2 regions of the Mesorhizobium sp. ESP7-2 genome follow, and region 1 is predicted to be linked to the other one. Evidence: riboswitches for the same ligand, from Rfam matches in the RefSeq annotation. Region 1 holds a riboswitch; the other holds the start of a gene.
The links. Region 1 has a riboswitch for S-adenosylmethionine ahead of LB543_RS03390 (O-succinylhomoserine sulfhydrylase). Riboswitches for the same ligand answer to the same signal wherever they lie in the genome.
Positions count from the first base shown of each region.

Region 2: it holds a riboswitch for S-adenosylmethionine, as region 1 does, so the genes downstream of both, metX (homoserine O-acetyltransferase MetX) here and LB543_RS03390 (O-succinylhomoserine sulfhydrylase) in region 1, are expected to answer to the same signal.

Region 1 is NZ_JAIUGQ010000002.1:220,670-229,768, reverse strand. Features, by position in the region: gene LB543_RS03415 (aspartate aminotransferase family protein) at 1-258, shown strand, start outside; gene argF (ornithine carbamoyltransferase) at 275-1,186, shown strand; gene LB543_RS03405 (Hsp33 family molecular chaperone) at 1,316-2,347, shown strand; gene apaG (Co2+/Mg2+ efflux protein ApaG) at 2,423-2,815, opposite strand; gene LB543_RS03395 (ceramide glucosyltransferase) at 3,036-4,187, shown strand; gene LB543_RS03390 (O-succinylhomoserine sulfhydrylase) at 4,215-5,405, opposite strand; SAM riboswitch at 5,463-5,540, opposite strand; gene LB543_RS03385 (2'-deoxycytidine 5'-triphosphate deaminase) at 5,619-6,713, shown strand; gene LB543_RS03380 (hypothetical protein) at 6,797-7,066, opposite strand; gene araD1 (AraD1 family protein) at 7,300-8,292, opposite strand; gene mmsB (multiple monosaccharide ABC transporter permease) at 8,496-9,099, opposite strand, start outside.
Region 2 is NZ_JAIUGQ010000013.1:87,544-96,642, reverse strand. Features, by position in the region: gene gloB (hydroxyacylglutathione hydrolase) at 1-139, opposite strand, end outside; gene LB543_RS15235 (class I SAM-dependent methyltransferase) at 300-1,076, shown strand; gene LB543_RS15230 (ABC transporter ATP-binding protein/permease) at 1,214-3,031, shown strand; gene LB543_RS15225 (DUF1194 domain-containing protein) at 3,131-3,934, shown strand; gene LB543_RS15220 (glycosyltransferase family 2 protein) at 3,944-4,867, opposite strand; gene LB543_RS15215 (DUF1330 domain-containing protein) at 5,241-5,561, shown strand; gene metW (methionine biosynthesis protein MetW) at 5,582-6,196, opposite strand; gene metX (homoserine O-acetyltransferase MetX) at 6,255-7,424, opposite strand; SAM riboswitch at 7,544-7,621, opposite strand; gene hisC (histidinol-phosphate transaminase) at 7,759-8,868, shown strand; gene LB543_RS15195 (prephenate/arogenate dehydrogenase family protein) at 8,874-9,099, shown strand, end outside.

The sequences.
Region 1 (9,099 bases):
GCCGACGAATTCCCCGAGGTGATCGAGGATATCAGGGGCACCGGGCTGATGCTCGGCCTCAAATGCGCGATGCCCAACGGCAAGGTGAACATGGCGCTGCGCGACCAGCATTTGCTGGCCGTTCCGGCGGGCGACAACGTCATTCGCCTGCTGCCACCGCTCACCGTCACCGACGCCGAGATTCACGAAGCGCTCAACCGCATCCGCGCTGGCGCCAAGGTCCTGTCGGAGGCGATCGCCTCCGCCGCCGCGAAGTAATCCGGAACCATTCCTGATGTCAGTTCGCCATTTTACCGATCTTTCCACCGTTTCCGAAGGCGATTTGCGCTTCATGCTGGATGATGCGGTGACGCGAAAGGCGCGTCTCAAGGCCGGCGAGCGGACCAAGCCGCTCGAAGGCAAGGTGCTGGCCATGATCTTCGACAAGCCGTCGACGCGCACGCGCGTTTCTTTCGATGTCGGCATGCGCCAGCTTGGCGGCGAGACCATCATGTTGACCGGCACCGAGATGCAGCTCGGTCGCTCCGAGACCATCGCCGATACAGCCAAGGTGCTGTCGCGCTATGTCGACGCGATCATGATCCGCACCACCTCCCATGAGCGGCTGCTGGAGCTAACCGAGAATGCCACCGTTCCGGTGATCAACGGGCTGACCGACGACACCCATCCCTGCCAGCTGATGGCCGACATCATGACATTCGAGGAGCATCGCGGTCCGGTGGCCGGCAAGACGATTGCCTGGACCGGCGACGGCAACAATGTGCTGCACTCGCTGCTCGAGGCCTCGGCCCGGTTCCGCTTCAACCTCAACGTCGCCGTGCCCGAAGGCAGCGAACCGGCGCAGAAGCATGTCGACTGGTCCAAGGCGCATGGCGGCAAGTTGCATTTCACCCGCTCGCCCGAGGAAGCCGTCGACCAGGCCGACTGCATAGTCACCGACTGCTGGGTGTCGATGGGCCAGGAACACCGTGCCCGCGGCCACAATGTCTTCTCGCCCTACCAGGTCAATGCGGCGCTGATGGCCAGGGCAAAGCCCGACGCCCTGTTCATGCATTGCCTGCCGGCGCATCGCGGCGAGGAGGTGACCGACGAGGTCATCGACGGGCCGCATTCGGTGGTGTTCGACGAGGCCGAGAACCGGCTCCACGCCCAGAAGGCCGTGCTAGCCTGGTGCCTCGGTGCTTGATGTGTCTGAGCGCATGACGTGTCTGGGCGCTTGAAATGCCCAGGCGCTTGATCCGCGGGGGCGCGATGCCTATCTGCGCCGCATCACGCAAATCAAGCGCGTTTGGACGCATGTGCCCACCAGGGCCGCATGGCCGCGCCCTGGAGCTTTGTCATGTTGGAAAGCCATCAAGTGACTGAACATCACCCCAAACTCGGCGAGTTCGGCTACGCCGGCGACGATCACGTCGTTCCCTTCGAAGTCGGTCCGCTCGACGTGCGTGGCCGCACGGTGCAGCTCGGGCCGATGCTCGACGCCATCCTTGGCCGCCACGACTATCCCGAGCCGGTCGCCCGCCTGCTTGCGGAAGCCTGTGTGCTGACGGTGCTGCTCGGCACCTCGCTCAAGTTCGAAGGCAAGTTCATCCTGCAGACCCGCACCGACGGGCCTGTCGACATGCTGGTCGCGGACTTTTCCACGCCCTCGGCGCTGCGCGCCTATGCGCGTTTCGACGCCGACCGGCTGGAGACACTGATTGCGGCCGGCGAGACCTCGCAGCAAACACTGCTTGGCAGCGGCGTGCTGGCGCTGACCATCGACCAGGGCGCCCATACGCAGCGCTATCAGGGCATCGTCCAGCTCGACGGCGAGACGCTGGAAGATGCGGCGCGCACCTATTTCCGCCAGTCGGAACAGATCCCGACGGATATCCGGCTCTCGGTCGCCAAGCTGCTGACGCCCGGTGTCGGCGGCGCGCGCGAGCAGTGGCGCGCCGGCGGGATCCTGGCGCAGTTCCTGCCGCAGGCCTCCGAGCGCATGCGCATCCCGGATCTGCCGGGCGGGGATGGCGATCCGCGCGAGGAGATCCATGATCCCACGGACAATTCCTGGCAGGAGTTGCTGGCCTTGCTCGGCACCATCGAGCCGACCGAATTGATCGACCCGACCATCGGCGCCGAGCGGCTGCTCTATCGCCTGTTCCACGAGCATGGCGTGCGCGTCTTCGGAGGCGTTCCCGTCACCGACCAGTGCTCATGCTCCCGGGACAAGATCCGTGGCATCCTCGAGGGCTTCTCCGCGCAGGAGATCAAGGACAGCACCGAGGATGGCGGCATCCATGTCGCCTGCGAGTTCTGTTCTACGCAGTACGACTTCGATCCGGCGGAATTTGCGGCTCAGTGAGGTATCTTACCTTCTCCCCGTTCACGGGGAGAAGGTACCCGAAGGGCGGATGAGGGGCAGCGCGACCGTCGGCGCTCAGTTCACCGTGCGCCTTGTTCCCGGCAGATCGAGCGAGAAGGCGGGGATGGCGATGTCGAACGTCTCGCCGCGCTTGTTGCGCATCGTGTAGCGTCCGACCATGATCCCGGACGGCGTCGAGAGCGGGCAGCCGGACGTGTATTGATAGCTGTCGCCGGGATTGAGTTCGGGCTGATCGCCGACAACGCCCGGGCCGCGCACTTCCTCGACCCGGCCGGCACCATCGGTGATGTGCCAGTAGCGCGACAACAACTGCACCAACTCGTCCGACTGGTTGTCGATCGTTATCTGATAGCCCCAGACATAGCGGTTCTCCGAGGGATCCGAACGGTCCTCGAGATAGAACGGCCTGACCTGCACTTCGATGTTGCGCGTCACGGCGCGGTACATGAGCGGCTCCAAAACAGTCCGACGATTTTCGGCGCTCCCGGTGAGCAGGTCAACGTGCGCGTCTTGTCGCGCCCGACCTTGAACCGCAGGTGCCGGCAAAGAATGTCATTTAAGTGACACACGACAATGGTGGTGTGCACGAACCGGGCGACTCGGCGCTCTGTCGAACTGTTGAAAACGGCCACGATGCGGGCCGCCTTTCCGGAGTGACCAGATCTCGATGGTACTCACCTTCATAGCCGCCTCGCTTTCGACCGCACTCATCCTTTCAAACGCCGCCAGCATCTCGCTCGCCGCCTCACAGCTGAAACGGCGCGGCATGATCGCCCCGCCGGCCGGCAAGTCGCAACCGGTGTCGATCATCGTCCCGTCGCGTGGCGTCGAGCCGTTCACGCATGAGACGCTGGAGCGCGCCTTCGCGCTCGACTGGCCACGCTACGAGCTGATTTTCTGCGTCGCCCATACCGACGACCCGGTGGTCAAACTGATAAACAGGGCGATTGCCCGGTTTCCCGAGGTGCCGGCCCGGCTAATGATCGGTGACGACCGTGTCAGCGCCAATCCAAAGCTCAACAATTGCGTCAAGGGCTGGGAAGCGGCGCGCCATGACTGGGTCATCCTTGCCGATTCCAACGTCTTGATGCCGAGGGACTATGTCGAGCACATGATGGCGGCATGGCGGCCCGACACCGGCCTTGTCTGCTCGACGCCGATCGGCTCGCGACCAGAGGGTTTCTGGGCCGATGTAGAATGCGCCTTCCTCAACACATTGCAGGCCCGCTGGCAGTATGCCGGCGAGGCGCTCGGCCTCGGCTTTGCCCAGGGCAAGAGCATGCTGTGGAACAAGCCGATGCTGGACGCAAATGGCGGCATTCGCGCGCTGGCCGCCGAGATCGCCGAGGACGCCGCCGCGACCAAGCTGGTCAACGGCCTCGGCCTGCGCGTCAATCTCGTTGCTGCGCCCTTCGAGCAGCCGCTCGGCCAGCGCACGCTTGGCGAGATCTGGTCGCGCCAGGCCCGCTGGGCGCGCCTGCGCCGCGTTACCTTCCCGCTGTTCTTCGCGCCCGAAATCCTGACTGGCGCGGCGGTTCCTCTCGCGCTTGCGCTGGTTGCGGCGGCGAGCGCGGGCGTCAGCCTCTGGGCAACCGCGATTGCCGTCTTGGCGGCCTTCTACCTTCCGGAGTGCGCGCTGGCCTTGTCCAAGGGCTGGCACCTGTCGCCGCGCATGGTCGCGGCGATGATTGCGCGCGACGTGATGCTCCCGTTCATCTGGGCGCGCGGCTGGCTCGGCGGCGCCGTCGACTGGCGCGGCAACGCCATGACCATCCGCACCAAGACAGCCGAACTGGAGGAGACGCCGTCGCGCGCCTGATCGCCGCGGACGACGCTCCTGAACAGCCTATTTGGCGGCCTTCAGCGCCTGCGCGATGTCTTCCAGCAGGTCGTCGGCGTCCTCCAGGCCGACAGACAGCCTGAGCGTGCCAGGTCCGATGCCCAGTTCGGCGCGGGCCTCGTCGCTCAGGTTCTTGTGCGTCGTCGTCGCCGGATGGGTGATCAGGCTCTTGGCATCGCCGAGATTGTTCGAGATCAGCACGATGTCGAGGGCGTTCTGCAGGGCGAAGGCCGCCGGCTTGCCGCCCTTGACATCAAGGCAGATCAGCGTCGAGCCGCCCGACATCTGCTTCTTGACGATGGCGGCCTGCGGGTGGTCGGCCCGGCCAGGATAGATGACGCGGGCGATCTGCGGCTGCTCGGCCAGGAAGTCGGCGATCCTGCCGGCACTTTCCGTCTGCTGGCGCACGCGCAGCGGCAGCGTCTCGAGACCCTTCAGCAAGGTCCAGGCATTGAACGGCGACAGGCTGGGGCCGGTGTGGCGGAAGTAGTCGTGCAGATTTTCGTCGATCCACTTCTTGTCCGACAGGATGACGCCGCCCAGGCAGCGACCCTGGCCGTCGATGTGCTTGGTGGCCGAGTAGACGACGATGTGCGCACCAAGCTGCAACGGCTTCTGCTGTAGCGGCGTGGCGAAGACATTGTCGACGACAAGCCTTGCGCCGATCGAATTGGCAAGCGAAGCGACGGCGGCGATGTCGACGACTTCCAGCGTCGGATTGGTGGGGCTTTCCAGGAAGAACAGCTTGGTGTTCGGCCTGACCGCCTTTTCCCAGTTCGCGATATCGGTGCCGTCGACCAAAGTCGCCTCGATGCCATAGCGCGGCGCCAGCGTCTCGACCACCCAGCGGCAGGAACCGAACAGCGCGCGCGCCGCCACGATATGGTCGCCGGCCTTGACGCTGCACAGAAGGGCCGCCGTCACCGCAGCCATGCCCGACGCCGTGGCGCGCGCGTCCTCGGCGCCTTCGAGAGCGCACATGCGCTTTTCGAACATGTCGACGGTCGGGTTGGCGTAACGCGAATAGATGAAGCCAGGCTCTTCGCCCTTGAAGCGGGCTTCCGCCGCCTCGGCGGTCTTGTAGACATAGCCTTGGGTCAGGTACATCGCCTCGGAGGTTTCGCCGAAGCCGGAACGCAGGGTTCCGCCATGCACGAGTGCGGTTTGAGGCTTCCAATTGCGCGTCTTGCTCGTCATCGTCCTATCCAAACACAAAAAAACCGGCCGCGAAAAAGTCGCAACCGGTCCATACGGCCTTGCGGCCCGACGGTCCTTTAGCGACTTGTTTAACGTGGCTGCAAGCCGACCGGCCAAATCACCACGGGATAACGACCCTTTAGACCCGCGCCACGCTTGCGTCAATTGCCGGCTTCATTAAGAGGTTTGTATCAAAGGCCCAGGAGCCAGACTTTGCGGCAGACAGGCATTCTTCCCGATCAGGACATTTCGGCGCTGTTCCAGTCCGGCGCGCTGAAGTCGCCGCGTGCGCTCGATGCCGACCAGATCCAGCCGGCCAGTCTTGATCTCAGATTGGGCGAAAAGGCCTGGCGGGTGCGGGCCTCGTTCCTGCCCGGTCCCTACCACAAGGTCTCGGAAAAGCTCGATCGGCTGCAGCTGCACGAGATTAATCTGACCGAAGGCGCGGTTCTCGAAACCGGCTGCGTCTATATTGTGCCGCTGCTCGAAAGCCTGGCCCTGCCGGCTGACATTTCGGCCTCGGCCAATCCGAAGAGCTCGACCGGTCGGCTCGACATCTTCACCCGCGTCATGACCGACCGGGGCCATGAGTTCGACAAGATCGCCGCTGGCTATCAGGGTCCGCTCTATCTCGAAGTCAGCCCGCGCACCTTCCCGATCATTGTGCGCACCGGTTCGCGCCTGTCTCAAATCCGTTTTCGAACCGGCAACGCGCTGCTTTCGGAAGCCGAACTGCATGAATTGCACCGCGCCGAGATGCTGGTCGCCACCGAGCCGCCGAACATTTCGGGCGGCGGCATCGCGCTGTCGATCGATCTCAACGGCGACAAGGATGGGCTGGTCGGCTATCGCGGCAAGCACCACACTGGCCTCGTCGATGTCGACAAGCGTGCCGCCCAGGATGTCGTCGACTTCTGGGAGCCGATCCACAAGAGCGGCGCCGGCGAACTGGTGCTCGATCCCGACGAGTTCTACATCCTCGTCAGCCAGGAGGCGGTGCATGTGCCGCCGCTCTACGCCGCCGAGATGACGCCCTTCGATCCGCTGGTCGGCGAGTTCCGTGTCCACTATGCCGGTTTTTTCGATCCGGGGTTCGGCCATTCGGCGGCCGGCGGCACCGGCAGTCGGGCGGTGCTCGAAGTGCGCAGCCACGAAGTGCCGTTCATCCTCGACCATGGCCAGATCGTCGGCCGGCTGGTCTACGAGCACATGCTGAAGCGGCCGCAGGCGCTCTACGGAACCGACCTGGGCTCCAACTACCAGGCGCAAGGCCTGAAGCTGTCCAAGCATTTCCGCGCCGCGCGCTGATCCTGACGCCATGAGGCCATGCAGAGCTTTAGCCGACCTCTCCAGCCCCGACGAGTTCAGCATCCGTTTGACGTTTGACTATTCTAGCCGTGAAACATGCGCTTTCTCGCAGTGCCGAGACACGCATTGAAGCTGCCGATGAACAGCAGTTCGCGCCGTGCGAGTTGCGTTTTACCCCAGATGCGTATCTGCCTTGCAGCGTCAAGCGAAGCCTTTGATCCTTCCAAGGGGAACAGGACTTTGTCCAGGCAGCCGAGGACATGGGCTCGGGCTGAGTCTATCCCGCATGGCTTGGCCGCCTCGTTCAGTTTCGCACCGCCAAGCGTGGACATTCGCTGGTCAGCGTTTTGCATCAGAAATTCGACCTGAGGACTTGAGTAACCGGACGTCAGAAGCCGGTTCTTCATAAGCCCGAGTGCTTCGCCATAGGATTTGGGACTGCACTGCGCGGCTCCATAAGCCACGGACGACGCATGCGCGAGCAAGAGCACGAAGCCAAGGCTTCGTACGGCGCCTGGCAAATACCTCAAGACCATATGTCAAAGCCTGTCATAGGACCATCTATGACGTCCTGATGTCTGGCGCATCACAGCGCCTTCACCGCCACCTTCACCGGCTTTTCGATTTCCAGCGGGTTGCGCAGCGGCAGACCAAAATCCCCTGCCTCGATCTCGAACACGTCGCCGGCCTCGGTATTGATGCCGTCGGCGAAGGACAGCGTCGCGGTGCCGAACATATGCACATGTACGTCGCCCGGCTGGCGGAACGCCGAATATTTGAAGTGGTGGTGCTCGAGATTGGCGATGGTGTGCGACATGTTCGCTTCGCCCGACAGGAACGGCTTCTCCCACAATGTCTTGCCGTCGCGCAGGATCCGCGACGTGCCGCGGATGTCCGAAGGCAGGTCGCCGATCAGGATCTCCGGCCCGAACGAGGCGTTGCGCAGCTTGGAGTGGGCGAGGAACAGATAGTTCACGCGCTCCGTCACATGGTCCGAGAACTCGTTCGACAGCGTGAAGCCGACACGGAACGGCGCGCCGTCATCGCCGATGACATAGATCCCGGCGACCTCCGGTTCTTCGCCGGCATCCTTGGCAAAGGCCGGTGACATGAGTGCCGCGCCAGGCGCGACCGCCATGGTGCCGTTGCCCTTGTAGAACCATTCCGGTTGCACGCCGACCTGGCCTTTCGCGGGCTTGCCGCCTTCCAGCCCCATGCGGAACATCTTCATGGAATCGGTGAGTTGCTCCTCCCCGTCGGTGCTGAGCTTCTTGTGCATGGAATCGCGCGTGGCGGCCGACCCGAGATGCGTCAGCCCCGTGCCGGTCAGATGCAGATGCGCCGGGTCGGGGTGATTGATCGGCGACAGGAGGCGCCCCCTCTTGTAGGCGGCGTCCAGATCGATTGTCTCGCCAAGTCCCTTGCGTTCGATCAGGGCGGCCAGGCCGACGCCGGTGCGGGCGGCCTCCATCGCCAGCGAATAGACGCTGCGCGCGCCGTTGATGATCCGGGTCTTCCCGCCGCTGCGGGCAACGACACGGATCGTCTCGGCGTCGTCGAGAATCTGCGAGATCAGCATGATCAGTCCTCTCTCATTTATCTGTATCCGGCTGCCAATGGGCAAACCTTGACCGGCGCGGCGCGGAAACGCGCCACGGTTGAAACGCTTCGTCCGGATTGCGTTCGCGAGCCTGGTCCTTCCCCGGACTTCTTGGTGCCGACGGGCCGCCGGCAGCTTCGCGATCTAGAACCCGTATGCCTCCTAGTCCTCGCCCCCGGCCCTTAAGCCTTGTTCTTGTTGTAGACGTCGAAGATGACGGCCCCGAGCAGGACCAGTCCCTTGACCACCTGCTGCCAGTCGACATTGACGCCCATGATCGACATTCCGTTGTTCATCACGCCCATGATGAAGCCGCCGACCACCGCGCCGATGACCTGGCCGACGCCGCCCATCGCCGAGGCGCCGCCGATGAAGACGGCCGCGATCACGTCGAGCTCGCTGCCGAGGCCCGCGGCCGGCACGGCCTGGCCGAGACGCGCGGCGATGATGAGGCCGCCGAGTGCCGACAGCACGCCCATATTGACGAACACCAGGAGCGTCAGCCGTTCGGTGTTGATGCCCGACAGTTGCGCCGCCTTGGCGTTGCCGCCCATGGCGTAGATGCGGCGGCCGATGGTCATGCGCTTGGTGACGAAGACGAACAATGAAATCAACACGCCCATCACCAGGAGCACGATCGGCAGGCCCCGATAGGTCGCGAACTGGAAGACCAGGAACAGCGCCAGCGCGCTGCCTACCAGGGTCTTGATGACGAACAGCGTGAAAGGCTCGGCCTCATAACCGTGGCGTTCGCGCTTGCGCCGCCCCCTGAAGCCGAAATAGGCG
Region 2 (9,099 bases), on a different contig from region 1:
AGCCCGTGCGCTTGATCGCGGCCAGGATCGGCGCTTCCTCGGGCGCGTCGATGATCGCGGTCTGGCCGCTTTCGGGGTCATGCACCAGCACGCCGAAATTGTCGGTGCGGCACATGAACTGTTCGATTTCGACCGGCATTGCGTCTCTCCATTTATCGCGCAGACATAGGGCGCGGCTGCGCGAATGTCATCCCGGGATGTCGAAGCGAATATTATCCTGGGATGGGAATTGAGATCCGCCGTGCCGGCCGCCTTGGCCTTTTGTTGAATCCGGCCGATATCACGGCTACATCCCTGACATGCATTCCGACATCGTCGACCTTCGCTCCTTCTATTCGACAACGCTCGGCCGGTTCGCCGAGCACTCGATCACCATGGCGCTGTCGTCGATATGGGCCGCTGTGCCCAATGAGCGGCTGGTCGGCCTCGGTTACACCTTGCCCTGGCTGGAGCGCTTCGGCTCCGATGCCGAGCGGGTCTTCGCCTTCATGCCGGCGACCCAGGGCGCCGTGGTCTGGCCGGCGACGGGGCCGACGGCAACGGCACTGGTCTTCGACGAGGAACTGCCGCTGGTCGATTCCTGCATCGACCGCATGCTGCTCGTCCATTCGCTCGAACATGTCGAGAACCCGCGCGAGACGCTGAACGAAATCTGGCGGGTACTGTCGCCGGCGGGGCGCGTCGTCATCGTCGTGCCCAACCGGCGCGGTGTCTGGGCGCGCTTCGAACATACGCCGTTCGGCAACGGGCGGCCTTTCTCACGCGGGCAGCTCACCGAACTGCTGCGCGAGGCGAATTTCACGCCCGCCGCGTGGTCCGATGCCCTGTTTTTCCCGCCATCGCGGCGGCGCTTCATGATGCGCTTCCACAATGTGCTGGAGCGCGCCGGCCGGCGGCTTTGGCCGATCTTCTCCGGCGTCATCGTCGTCGAGGCGCAGAAGCGGCTTTACCAAGGCGTGCCGGTGGCCCAGCGCGCGTCTCGCCGCGTCTTCGTGCCGGTGCTGTCGCCGCATGGCGCGACACGGCTCGGCCGCCGCGCCGAAGCATCGTCGGTTCGGCAAGTGACACCTTCGTGATCGCGATGGAAACTTGCATCGCGCGGCATCTTTCCGACCTATCTGTCGTGCTGGACTGGCTGAGTGGTTGACAGGCTGCCGTCGTCGGCTCTCTTCACCCGGTTTGAGCTTCGCACCTGAACGCAAGGACCTCGGCTATGGCTGATCAACTGGACAATCAGGCCACCGTTCAGCCGGTCGCCGTGGTCAGCAGCCTGCGCGATCAGGTGGCGACGATCAAGCGGGCGCTGATAGAATCGCCGGTTCGCAAATGGTTGCTATGGACGTCGGTCGGCATGATGGCCGTCATCGTCGCGACGTCGATCGGCCAGGTTCTGCTCAATCGCTGGAACCAACCCTTTTACGACGCGCTCGCGCGCCGCGACATGGCTGCCTTCCTGCATCAGCTTCTTGTCTTTGCCATGATCGCCGGCGGGCTGCTGGTGCTCAACATCGGCCAAACCTGGCTCAACCAGATGATCCGGCTGAAGTTGCGCGAGGCGCTGACGCTGGATTTGATCGACCAGTGGATGCGGCCGGCGCGTGCTTTCCGGCTGGCCAATGCCGGCGCCATCGGCGTCAATCCCGACCAGCGTATGCAGCAGGATGCGGCGCACCTGTCGGACCTGTCGACCGATCTTGGTGTCGGCCTGCTGCAGTCCCTCATACTGCTCGTGTCTTTCGTCGGCGTGTTGTGGGAGCTGTCTGCGGGCTTCGTGTTCCACGTTGGTGGCTGGTCGCTGGCGATACCGGGCTACATGGTCTGGGCGGCGTTCCTCTATGCCGGCACCGCCTCCTGGCTGAGCTGGCTGGTCGGGCGGCCGCTCATCCGTCTCAACAGCGACCGCTATACGCGCGAAGCGGAGCTGCGGTCCTCGATGGTGCGCGTCAACGAGAATGTCGATGCCATCGCGCTGTACCGCGGCGAGAATGATGCCAAGCGACGGCTCGAACTCGACCTCGGCACGGTGCTGGGCGCCATGCGGCGCATCTACACCGCCCAGATCAACCTGTCCTGGGTAACCGACACCTATGGCTGGATCACCGTAGTGGCGCCGATCCTGGTCGCCTCGCCGGTCTATTTCTCGGGCGATATCAGCTTTGGCGGACTGATGATGGCGGTCGGCGCCTTCAACCAGGTGCATTCGTCGTTGCGCTGGTTCATCAACAACATCGGCAGCATCGCCGACTGGCGCGCCACGCTGATGCGCGTCGCCGACTTCCGCATCGCGCTCAATGAAACCGATGTGCTGCACGACAAGGAGAAGCGTATCTCCTTCGATGAAAACGCCAATGGCAGCCTGACGTTCGAGAAACTCCAGGTGGCCTCGCCAGAGGGCTGCACGAAGCTCTCCGACCAGCATGTCGAAATCCGTGCCGGGGAGCGCGTGATGATCACCGGTGAGCCGGGCGCCGGCAAGACGCTGTTCTTCCGCGCCATTGCCGGCCTGTGGCCATGGGGAAGCGGGAAGATCGGCATGCCGGCGGGAGAGGCCCCCATCTTCGTGCCTCGTGTCCCTTATTTCCCGGCCGGCACGCTGCGCGAGGTCCTTGACCATCCTTATGGCGTTGCTCCGGCAAGCGATGCCGATATCTCGGCGGTGCTTGCCGAAGTCGGCCTCGGGCGGCTGTCATCCTCGCTCGACCGGTCGGCCCGCTGGGGCCGTGAGTTGGGCGATGACGAACAGCGATCGCTCGCCTTCGCCAGGCTTGCTTTGCGGAAGCCGAAATGGGTGATCATCGATGAAGCGATGGATGCATTCGACGGCCCGTCGCTGAGGCGTGTGCTGTCGCTGCTGGATAAGCATCTGAAGGACGCCGCGATCATCAATATCGGACGCGGCCTGCACAACAATCAGTTCTTTCCGCGGTCCCTGACGATCGTGAAGGATACCGGCGCACCCGCGCTGAAACCCGCTCCCGTCAGGGCAGGTGCCATCGAACCGCCGCCAGTCGCCGTACAGCGCAAGGCATAGAACAGCCGGCAATCGGACCGACCGGGCGCGCCTGCGACAAGCTTTATTTCGCCGTGATCGCGAGCGAATGTCGCGATCGAAACATCGCTTGTGCTGGCCATGCTTGAGACAATGAGCCTGCTTGCCTGCCTGGCTTGCGCCGAGGCCGCTCCGGTTCCTTCGGCGCCGGATACGCTGTCCGTCGACGTCGAACTGGTGCTGGCGGTCGATATCTCCCTGTCGATGGACGAGACCGAGTTCGCCCTTCAACGCGCCGGCTACGTCGAGGCGCTGCGGCATGCCGATTTCATCCAGGCGGTCCGCTCCGGCCATACGGGACGCATTGCGCTCGCCTATTTCGAATGGGCCGGCACGGTGCGCGATGACGCGGTCATCGGCTGGCAGATCATCGACAGCGCGCAGAGTGCCAACAGCTTTGCCGACAAGCTCGCGGCCCGCCCCTTCAGGAGTTTCCGCGGCACCTCGATTTCAAGCGCGCTTGCCTTCGGCACCGAGCTTTTCGACGGCACCAATTTCGCGGGCGAACGCAGCGTCATCGACATATCAGGCGACGGCCCCAACAATATCGGGCCGCCGGTCACCGTGACGCGCGATGCGGCCATTGCCAAGGGCATCGTCATCAACGGCTTGCCGATCGTGATCAAGCCATCGCCGACCTTCAGCCATCTCGATCAGTATTATGCACAGTGCGTGACCGGCGGGCCTGGTTCCTTCGTGCTGCCGATCCATGCGGCCGACGAGTTTTCGACGGCGATCCGGCGCAAGCTGATCCTTGAGGTCAGCGGCGTTCGGGACAAGCCCAAAATCACGCCCGTCGAGATGGACGCACCGATCGACTGCCTGCTGGGGGAACGGGACCGGCGGTTCCTGTCGGATCCCTATTTTCCGGAACTGGACCGATAGGCCTGGCCGTCAGGCCGGTGGAATTCCAAACTTCCCGCGAACTTCGTCATAGAGATCGCGCCGCCAGCGACGGCCGTAAAGATAACCGGTGACCAGTTCCGGCAATGAATAACCAAGCGCATCAGACGAACGGTTGGCCATGTATCCCGCAAATGCCTGTGGTATCCGCCCCCGGAGAATATCGGCGATGATCTGCCGCGCGATCATAAAGGGTGGGACATGGGGGTAAGAGCGAGCGATGTGCGGGTGCTTGCTCATCAGGATCGCATAGGCTTCGACATAGCCGTCCCTGCGGCCCGAAATCGAATTCTGCGAATTGTGCTTCGTCCAGTCGATATCTTCCGATAATTGGGCGCCGAAGCGCTGCGCGAAGCGCAGCAGAAGCTCCCGGTCCTGCATCCGGGGAATGTCGCTGTCATAGCCGCCGATGGCCAGCAAAGCCTCCCGCCTGGCCGTTATCGCCGACCCGGCGATGAAGGCCGTCTGCGCAACCACCGCCCGCTCCAGTATTGACGGACTGAGGAAAGCACCGCGGTTGACGCAGGCGGTGCCACGGCCGCCCTTCACCGAGACATATGAAGAGAGCAGGACTTCGAGCGCCGGATTGTCGTCGAACCATGCCAGCGTCCGTTCGAGCCGGTGCGGCAGGAAGAGATCATCCGAATCGAGAAAAGTCACCACGGGCGCCCTCGCCAGCTCGATGCCGGCATTCCTGGCGGCATTGGCGCCGCGCCATTTCGCGCCGACATAGATCAGCCGAGGGTCGCGGATGCGCGCAAGCGCGGCTTCCGTCCCGTCGGTCGAGCCATCGTCGACGACGATATGCTCAAACCGCGTCATGCTTTGAGAAAGCACGCTTTCCACGGCGCGCAGCACCGTTTCGCGCCGGTTGTGGGTCGGTGTGATGACCGTGATGAGGGGCAAATGCTCCATCGCGTCAGCCGTTTCCGGCGCGAAAATGCACTTTCCGATAGCTCTTTTCGGTCTGCAGGATGGTTGAATGGATCGGACTTCCCCCTGGATGGCCCTCATCGGATTCGGTGCGACGCTACAAAAAACAACCTGTTATGTCACCCATTGAGCCGTGGTTCGACCGACCTGGCGTGATGAATTCCGGCTCTTAGCGCTTCAACTGCAACACCATTTCCATTGCTAAGGACGCGCAAGTCACCGTCGCCAGGATTGGCGGAGGCTCTGGCGACTGCGTCCATTCCATTACCTCGAGCGTAATCGCTTCCTGGCGAGTGCTTGGGGCAAAAGATCATTCACCAGGCCGGCCGGTCTCGAAATCAAAGGGAGTACCGTCATGACCGCCTACGCCGTTGCCCATATGCGCCAGGCTACAATGGGGCCGCAGATCGTCGAGTATCTGCATAAAATCGATGCCACGCTGGAGCCTTTCGGCGGTCGTTTCCTGGTCCACGGCGGCAATTTGGAGGTGATGGAGAACGACTGGCCGGGCCACCTCATCATCATCGGATTCCCTGACAGGGAGCGTCTGCGCGACTGGTATGATTCGCCGGCCTATCGGGCGATCCTGGCACTGCGGACCGCTAATTCGCGATCGGACGTGGTATTCGCCGACGGCGTCGAACATCCGCACAAGGCCACCGACGTCCTGAAATAGCGGCGTGCCCGAGCGGAAGCCTACCGCTTCAGCAGGAACACAGCCTGCTGGCCAAAGAAATTCCAGAACCACCAGGGCATCGACAGGCCGATCTTCTGGCCGCTGGCGTCGAGCGCGGTCGCCTTCTCCACCGTCGCTCCGAGCTCCTCGCACAAATTGACGAAGTCGCGGATGGTGCAGAAGTGGATGTTGGGCGTGTCGTACCAGGAATAGGGCAGGTCCTTGGTCACCGGCATGCGGCCCTTGACGAACAGCGACAGGCGCACCCGCCAATGGCCGAAATTGGGGAAGGACACGATCGCCCGGTTGCCGATCCTGAGCAGTTCGTCGAGCACCAGTTTGGGATTGCGGGTGGCCTGCAGGGTTTGCGACAGGACGACGAAGTCGAAACCCTTGTCGGGATAGAATTCGAGATCCTTGTCGGCATCGCCCTGTATGACCGAGAGCCCGCGCGCCACGCATTCATTGACGCCGCGCTGCGACAACTCGAGCCCGCGGCCGTCGACCTGCTTGGTCTCCTGCAGCAATTCGAGCAGCGAGCCGTCGCCGGAGCCGACGTCGAGCACACGCGATTGCGGCGGGATGAGATTGGCGATGACCTCGAGGTCGACGCGCTGGCTGCCGTTGACGCTCATGGCTTCGCCTCCTGTTTGGCGCATGACCTTGATCCGAAAAGTCTGCAACTTTTCGGGGTCATGCGCCGAGCCCCCTGGCGCGCGCGGCCGAGCCGATGAAGCCGTTGATGGCGGCAAACAGTTCTGGCTCGTCCAGCAGGAAGGCGTCGTGGCCGCGATCGGTCTCGATCTCGACGAAGGACACCGAGGCGCCGGCGGCGTTGAGCGCGTGCACGATCGAGCGGCTCTCTTCGGTCGGAAACAGCCAGTCCGACGTGAAGGACACCAGGCAGAAGCGGGTTTTGGTGCCGGCAAAGGCGTCCGCCAGCCGGCCGCCATGGTCGGCGGCAAGGTCGAAATAATCCATCGACCGGGTCATGTAGAGGTAGGAGTTGGCGTCGAAACGGTCGACGAAGGTCATGCCCTGGTGGCGCAGATAGCTCTCGATCTGGAAATCGGCATCGAAGCCGAAGGTCAGCGCTTCGCGGTCCTGCAGGTTGCGGCCGAATTTGCGGTGCAGGGCGGCCTCCGACAGATAGGTGATGTGGGCGGCCATGCGGGCCACCGCCAGCCCCTTTTCCGGGCGCTTGCCGTGCTCGAAATATTTGCCGCCATGCCAGTCCGGATCGGCCATCACGGCCTGCCGCCCGACTTCGTGGAAGGCGATGTTCTGTGACGAATGGCGCGCGCCGGTGGCGATCGGCAGCGCCGAGAACACGCGCTCGGGATAGCTCGACGCCCATTGCAGCACCTGCATGCCGCCCATCGAACCGCCCAGCACGCAGAACAACTTCTCGATGCCGAAATGGTCGACCAGCATGTGCTGCGCACGCACCATGTCGCGGATGGTGATCACCGGAAGGTCGAGCCCATAGGGCTTTCCCGTGGCGGGATTGGTCGAGGCCGGCCCGGTGGAACCAAGACAGCCGCCGATGACGTTGGAGCAGATGACGAAGAAACGGCTGGTATCGATGATCTTGCCGGGGCCGATCAGAACTTCCCACCAGCCCGGCTTGCCGGTCACCGGATTGGTGCTGGCGACATGCTGGTCGCCAGTCAGCGCATGGCAGACGAGGATGGCATTGGAACGGGCGTCGTTCAGCGTGCCATAGGTCTGGTAGGCGATCTGGAATGGCGACAGCAGCGTGCCGGCATCGAGCTTGAGCGGCTTGTCGGGCCCGAAACGCAACACCGGGCTCGACGGTTGGTCGGCCTCGTTGTTGGTCTTTCCTGCACGCAGAGCAGCCATCACGTCTCTCTTGCTGCACCGTGCTTTTGCGGAAATCGCTGCCGATCTCCGCGCCGCCGATGCGTTCGTCCGGCCGGTCGCGGACAACAAAAAACCGGCATTGCCTTCGCAAAGCCGGTTACGTCACGCAAACGGCCCTTTAGCGAATTGTTTAACGTGGCTGCAAGCCGACCGGCCAAATCACCACGGAACTGTCACCGTCCTTCTAGAACTCGTCCGCCTCGCCGTCAATGGCGGCCGCTGGCACCACTGCCGCCCCTCGACATTGCCTGCCGCGGCTTGTATTTCCGCAGCGGCTTCCGGATGGAGGCATTTTTGACGGATTTTGCAAGATATGAACCAGACACTCGATCAGGCACGTCCAACCCCGCGCGCGGGCATCATGGACATAGACGCCTACGTGCCCGGCAAGAGCACGGCGCCCGCCGGTGTCGCCAAGGTCCACAAGCTGTCGTCGAATGAGAATCCGCTGGGGCCCTCGCCGAAGGCGATCGAGGCCGCGCGCGAAGTCGCCGGCAAACTCGACATCTATCCCGACGGCACCGCCAGGCGGTTGCGCGAGGCGATCGCCGAGGTGCATGGCCTCAACGCGCAGAACATCATCTGCTCGAACGGTTCCGACGAGATCCTCGGCCTGCTGGCGCAGACCTATCTCGCACCGGGCGACGAGGCCATGTTCACCGAACACGCCTTCATGGTCTACAAGATCTACATCCAGTCGGCGGGCGCCACGCCGGTCGTGGTCAAGGAGACCGACGAGCGCGCCGACATCGATGCGATGCTGGCAGCCGTGACGCCGCGCACGAAAATCGTGTTCCTGGCCAATCCCAACAACCCGACCGGCACCTATGTGCCATTCCAGGAGGTGCGTCGTCTGCATGCCGGACTGCCGAAAAACGTGCTTCTGGTGCTCGACGCGGCCTATGCCGAATATGTCCGCCGCAACGACTATGAAGCCGGCATAGAACTTGTTGGCAGCGCCGAGAACGTGGTGATGACCCGCACCTTCTCCAAGATCGGCCTTGGCGGCGCGCGCATCGGCTGGATGTATGGTCCGATGCACATCGTCGACGCGATCAACCGCGTGCGCGGTCCCTTCAACGTCAATGCGACGGCGATCGAAGCCGGCATCGCCGCGATCCGCGACCGCGCCCATGTCGAGCGCAGCGTGGCGCATAACGAGACCTGGCTCACCTGGCTGAGCCAGGAGATGACCGGGCTCGGGCTGCGCGTGACACCCAGCGTCGGCAATTTCCTGCTCATCCATTTTCCCGACGACCAAAAGCATTCCGCAGCGGCTGCTGATGAGTATTTGACCGCGCGCGGCTATATTCTGCGGCGCGTTTCAGGCTACGGCTTTCCCAACGCGCTGCGCATGACCGTCGGCACCGAAGAGGCCAATCGCGGCGTTGTCGCCGCGCTCACGACATTTCTGAAAAGCTAGAAGCCATGACATCACCGATGTTCGAAAAGATCGCGCTGGTCGGCATTGGCCTGATCGGCTCGTCGCTCGCCCGCGTCGTCCGCCGCGAGGGTTTGGCTCGCCATGTCGCCATCTCGACCCGCAGCGCGGCCACACTCAAGCGAGCCGAGGAACTGGGCCTCGGCGATTCCTACACCATGGATGCCAGGGAAGCGGTGCGTGATGCCGATCTGATCATCGTCTCGGTGCCTG